Regions from separate parts of the Lysinibacillus sp. FSL K6-4013 genome, predicted to be linked through region 2. Evidence: riboswitches for the same ligand, from Rfam matches in the RefSeq annotation. Region 2 holds a riboswitch; the other holds the start of a gene.
The links. A riboswitch is a leader RNA that binds a small molecule or an ion and turns the genes downstream of it on or off. The one in region 2 is predicted to bind S-adenosylmethionine.
Positions count from the first base shown of each region.

Region 1: it holds a riboswitch for S-adenosylmethionine, as region 2 does, so the genes downstream of both, MHB39_RS21555 (cyclase family protein) here and metK (methionine adenosyltransferase) in region 2, are expected to answer to the same signal.

Region 1 covers NZ_CP152031.1:4,342,570-4,345,786, forward strand. Annotated here, with positions in the region: gene MHB39_RS21545 (AraC family transcriptional regulator) at 1-802, shown strand, start outside; gene MHB39_RS21550 (hypothetical protein) at 919-1,323, shown strand; SAM riboswitch class I at 1,405-1,511, shown strand; gene MHB39_RS21555 (cyclase family protein) at 1,599-2,336, shown strand; gene MHB39_RS21560 (DedA family protein) at 2,367-2,963, opposite strand; gene MHB39_RS21565 (Cof-type HAD-IIB family hydrolase) at 3,025-3,217, opposite strand, start outside.
Region 2 covers NZ_CP152031.1:3,529,552-3,532,768, reverse strand. Annotated here, with positions in the region: gene pckA (phosphoenolpyruvate carboxykinase (ATP)) at 1-1,031, opposite strand, end outside; SAM riboswitch class I at 1,421-1,539, shown strand; gene metK (methionine adenosyltransferase) at 1,798-2,994, shown strand; gene MHB39_RS17355 (gamma carbonic anhydrase family protein) at 3,174-3,217, opposite strand, start outside.

The DNA of each region.
Region 1 (3,217 bases), 810 kb from region 2:
AAGAAGTCAAAGCAGCCATCTACGTGTATTTGCACCATTCTTAGAAGATTTCTTTGTTGCCCTTGGGATTACGCCAATTGCTCAATTCAGTCATTCAAAATGGGGAAAACAAGACTATTTAGGTCTACAGGAAGTGCCAGATATCGATGTACAAAATAGAGAAATGGATCGACTCCTTTACTATAAGCCAACTTTAATTATGCTAGATTCTGGTGTAGAGCGTTGGGAATCCTTTCCGCATTTAAATGAGGTAGCCCCCGTCTGCCATCTCTCACACCCTGGAGAGAATTGGCAATCTACGTTATTTAAAATTGCAGATCTAACAGGAAAAACCTCCTTGATACAAGACGTAATCCTACAATATGAAGATAAAGTACAACAAGCAAAAGGAATTCTTAGTAAATCCGTTTATGGGCAAAGTGTGGCATTTCTCCGTATTTCAGCCATTGGCATCACTCTATACGCTGGTCCTGAGTGTGGCTATACGGGCCCCATTTTATATCATGACTTAGGTTTAATGCCCCATTCACTAGTATGGAGTATTCCGCCCAATCAACGTAAAGCCCAACTGACATTTGATCGATTGATGCAATTAGATGCCGATCATTTATTTATTACATTTGATAAACAACATTCCATTCATGAGAATGAAGAACGTGCTATTTTAAAAACACCTACTTGGAAAAACCTAGAAGCTGTTAAAACCAACTGTGTCTATGAAGTAGACTTTTTAACATGGATGAATTATGGCATTTTATCACATAGTAAAAAAATTGATGATGTCTTGGATGTACTTGGCTAAAAAGGAAGCTCACTTTAGCTTCCTTTTTAAATGTTTAGGACAAACATTGTATTGTAAATAACACCGAAAGTCGTTTGGCTACATAAGATAAGATATCAGGCTATAGGATAGGAGGAATGATCTTGTATTACAATCCTTATCCGTATTTTGTTCATCCCTATCATTATCCAACATCGCCAATTGCAAATCATTTTGCCGTTAGACCCTTTTCTCAACATCTAGCAATGCCGACCAATAATCCTTTTCCACCTGTCGATACACACAAATTAAAAGCTTCAGCAACACGGATAAAGGCGATGATGCAGCAAGCTCAATTACTTACGGATAAAATAGATAGCTCCCAACAATTCGCACATGATTTAATGAATGCTGCTCAACTTTCAAATAAAACAGAGGTTGAAAAATTAATCACATCAACAGGCATTACGATGAAATTTGAAACGAACTATACACCAGACAGTTTTAGAATACGTCTTATTGATAATGATTGTTGTGGAGTCACCTTGAATTTGAATTGGTGAAAATTCCTAGTGAACTTGTAAACTATAAAAAACTATGCTAAAGTGTTTGTATTGTTATTTCTGAAAATTCTTATATTACTTTTCTTATCAAGAGAGACGGAGGGATTGGCCCGATGAAGTCTCAGCAACCAGCTAAACAGTATGGTGCTAATTCCAATTGGCAAAATGATCAGCCTTGAAGATGAGAAGAACTACCGTTGTTTCAGCAGGAGTCCTCTTCTATAAGGGGACTCCTTTTTATGTACCACTATTTTTAACAGAAAGCAGGGAAATAGATGTCTAATGAACTTTTACAAGCATTGCAATTATTAAAATCGAAACAGTGGGTTGACTTAACACATACATTCGGCCCTAATTCACCACATTTTTTTATGTTTGAGGACGCTAAATTTGAAACGTTATTCTCTCATAAGGATGGCTTCTTCGCCCAACAATTTACGTTCCCCGGTCAATATGGCACACATATCGACCCACCCATTCATTTTGTGCGAGATACTCGCTACTTAGAAGAATTAGAACTAAAAGAGCTTGTTCTCCCCCTTGTTGTCATTGATAAATCACAAGAGGCTGCAAGCAACCATGACTTTGCATTAAGTGTTGAAGATATTCTTGATTTTGAGGACAAGCATGGAGAAATAGAAGCAGGAACATTTGTAGCATTACGTACAGATTGGAGTAAGCGCTGGCCAGATAAAGAAGCTTTCAGTAATAAGGATGCAGATGGACATAACCATATCCCTGGCTGGGGTTTAGAAGCTTTACAGTTTTTACTAAAAGAACGCAAGGTAAGCGCAATTGGTCATGAAACATTCGATACGGACTCTGCCGCCGATTTTCGTAAAAATGGCAAGCTAGATGGTGAATATTTCGTACTTGAACAAGACACCTATCAAATTGAGCTAATGACGAATTTGGACAAGCTACCTGCGAAAGGCGCTATCATCTTCAATATCGTACCTAAGCCAGAAAAAGCATCTGGCTTCCCTGTGCGCTCATTTGCTATTTTGCCATAACATAAAAGTCGGTATAGCGTATACCGACTTTTATGTTTGTCCATTTCTTTTTTTGAATAGAAAGTAAGCAATGAGCATCCCTACAATAAATAAAAGGATAAGATAGATACTATAATGAGTCAGATAGTATCCAACAAATCGCCATTTCTCTCCAAGCATCTTTCCTAATGATATAAATGTGAACGTCCAGATAAATGCCCCTGTATAGGCAAAAAGCGCAAACTTTCTATAAGGATAATTATTAATAGCCGCAATATACGCTGTCAAATGACGTACCCCGGGGATAAAATAGCCAATTAATAATAGGGTAGGTCCTATTTTTGTAAACATCTTTTTCGTAAAGTCAATTTTTTGCTCTGTAATATGAATTTTAGGCCCATATTTCTGCAATAACGGTAAGCCAAAACGATAACCAATATAGTAGCTTAAGGTAATGCCTCCAACCGCACCAATCATTGCACTGACTAAAGCAGGAATATGTTCAAGACTTTCTCGGTAAACACTATAGCCTACATAAGTTAGAAACACCTCATCAGGAAGTGGCACCCCTACAATACCTCCAATTAGAATCACGATAATTCCAAAGTATCCGTAATGTTCAATTAGAGACTGCACGTGATGTGCCATAAATCATCCCACCTAAAATTTATTAAAATTTACCTGCTATATATAGTGTAGCCTCAGCGCTCTAAATGACTTGAAGCTGACGTAAAGCAAAATCGATACCGTTATCAGTAGATTTCTTTGTAACAAAATTGGCAGCACTTTTTAGAGCTGTGCTACCATTCCCCATGGCAATTCCTAATCCTACATACTCCAACATGTCAATATCATTATCCCCATCCCCAAAAGCAATCGCATTCTCAGGGTCGATGTTAAAA
Region 2 (3,217 bases):
AAGATGATTGTTTTTGGATGACCTGCAACAGAAGGATCAACGATATTTTCGATATATTGGATTGGGTAAGCTACACGTGTATTTTCTGTTAGAGAACCGTCATCATAGTCACAAATACGAGTTTCTGGATCAACAGCTACATTTTCTAATACAGAGCCGAAGCGAATTGCATTGTAGATTTCTGGTTCTTTTTCAGCAGAAAGATTGATTGTTTTTGCATAGCAACCACCCTCAATGTTGAACACACCATTATCAGACCAACCGTGTTCATCGTCACCGATAAGCTTACGATCTGGGTCAGCTGATAACGTCGTTTTACCAGTACCAGATAGACCGAAGAATAATGCCACATCGCCAGCTTCACCTACGTTTGCTGAACAGTGCATTGAAAGGATACCTTGTTGTGGTAATAAGTAGTTCATGATACCAAAAATAGATTTTTTCATTTCACCAGCATATTCAGTACCACCAATTAAAATAATTTTCTTTTCAAGTGATACGATAATGAATGTTTCAGAGGCAGTACCATCAACCGCAGGATCTGCTTTAAAGTTCGGAGCTGAGATGACAGTGAAGTCGGCAACATGAGAAGCTAATTCATCTGCTGTTGGACGGATAAATAATTGATGAGCAAAAAGATTGTGCCATGCGTATTCATTAATAACTTGAATGCTTAATTGTGAATCTTTGTCAGCACCTGCAAAGCCTTTGAATACGAATAACTCGTCACGTTCTTTTAAATATTTTATTACTTTTACATATAGGTTATCGAACACTTCAGAAGAAATTGGTTGGTTGACTTTACCCCAGTCAATTTGATCTTTTGTGCTTTCTTCTTCTACCGTATATTTATCTTTAGGTGAACGACCAGTGTATTTGCCAGTTTCTGCACGAACTGCGCCATCTACTGTTAACATTGCTTCACCACGAGATGTAGCTTTTTCTGCTAATTGTGGTACTGAAAGTTGAACATTAATGTTACCGCCGTTTAATAATTCCTTCAGTTCGTTTGCAATTTCTACTGAATTCATCGATTAAATACCATCCTTTTTTATAGTATTCCCTTGATTTAGAGGGATTTTTTCTTAATTTCAAAAATAGTATAACACAATTGCTTAAATAATCTATACTAATTAAGAAATTATTTTAGAGTTTTTACCACTTTTCAATAAACTGACAAAAAATAATGTTTTTCGAGTAGAATACCATCAATCCTACTGTAATTAGGCATGAAAATTGAGCCACACATATGTTACCACAAGTAGCTAGGTATGTTGTAGGGATTAATTTGCTTCTATTTACATCATCATCCAAGTATGAAAAGTTTTTGTGTAATAGGTTCTTTCCTTTCTATACAGTAATACATAAGAAAATATTTGACAACGTTCGACCTTTTGAGTAACATGAAATTGAACGGATACTCTTATCCCGAGCTGGTGGAGGGTCAGGCCCTGTGAAACCCGGCAACCTGCATGAACTATTTCACGACATGCGCTGGTGCCAACCTGATGCAAGGGAACATCCCTTGAACGATAAGAGTGAAAGGTTACGCAGTCATTATTCCTTTCCTCATGTAAAGTAACGTGAGAAAAGGATTTTTTTATTGTTAAAAATCAATGTAAAGGTAAGTATATGTAGTTCTTTCCTTATTATAATGACGGATCTTTCGAAATCCTCGTGTTAAAAGCAGCAGTAACGGCTTGAGAGTTCAATCCTTAGGAGCGGACTTGACATGGGTAATGAGTACCGTATTCATACACAACTACTTATTGTAAGAGTATTTAGGAGGAAAACCAAATGACAAACCGTCGACTGTTTACATCAGAGAGTGTAACAGAAGGACATCCAGATAAGATTTGTGACCAAATCTCGGATGCCATTTTAGATGCTATTTTAGCAGAAGATCCAAATGCGCGTGTAGCATGTGAAACAACCGTAACAACAGGATTAGTATTAGTAGCAGGAGAAATTACAACTTCTACTTATGTTGATATTAAAGGTATCGTTCGTGATACTGTAGCAGAAATTGGCTATACACGTGGTAAATATGGCTTCGATGCAGAAAACTTAGCGGTGCTTGTGGCGATTGGTGAACAATCACCTGATATTGCACAGGGTGTTGATCAGGCATTAGAGGCACGTGAAGGCTCTATGACAGATGCTGATATTGAAGCAATCGGTGCTGGTGACCAAGGCTTAATGTTTGGCTATGCATGTAATGAAACACCAGAGCTTATGCCATTACCAATTAGCTTGGCTCACAAATTAGCACGCCGTTTAACAGAAGTACGTAAATCAGGTGAACTTGCCTATTTACGTCCTGATGGTAAAACGCAAGTAACGATTGAATATGATGACAATAATGTACCCGTTCGCGTGGATACAATTGTTATTTCAACACAGCATGATGAAGAAGCAACACTTGAACAAATTCAAGCGGATTTAAAAGAATTTGTTATTGCACCCGTTGTACCGAGTGAATTATTAGATACTAACACTAAATACTTCATCAACCCAACTGGCCGTTTCGTAATTGGTGGACCAAAAGGCGATGCTGGATTAACAGGACGTAAAATCATTGTTGATACATACGGTGGTTATGCACGTCACGGTGGTGGTGCCTTCTCAGGTAAGGATGCAACCAAGGTAGACCGCTCAGCAGCATATGCGGCACGTTATGTAGCAAAAAACATCGTAGCAGCTGGCTTAGCAGAGCGTGCTGAAGTACAACTTGCCTATGCGATTGGCGTTGCTCAGCCTGTTTCCATTGCTGTCGATACATTTGGCACAGGTAGAGTAAAAGAAAGCGAGATCGTTGAATGGGTACGCGAGCTATTCGATTTACGCCCAGCAGGTATTATTAAAATGCTTGATCTTCGTCGTCCAATTTATAAACAAACTGCTGCGTATGGACATTTTGGTCGTACAGATTTAAATGTACCATGGGAGCAAATTGATAAAGCCGACGCACTACGAGAAAAAGCACGTTTATAAACTATTGAACTAAAGTAATGAAGTCATTAGAAAATTATTCTAATGTATTAATAAGCAAAGGGGCAACATTGCTCCTTTTGTTTTTTTACAAAAAATACCTCGCTAGAATTCGTGAACATAATCGGTACACGAAAACGCGAGGGATTTTTTCGTTAGTATTGATTTTTTGTGTATCTTATTTATTTCTGAAGTGACTTATAATATTGACCTTTTTCTGCGTATT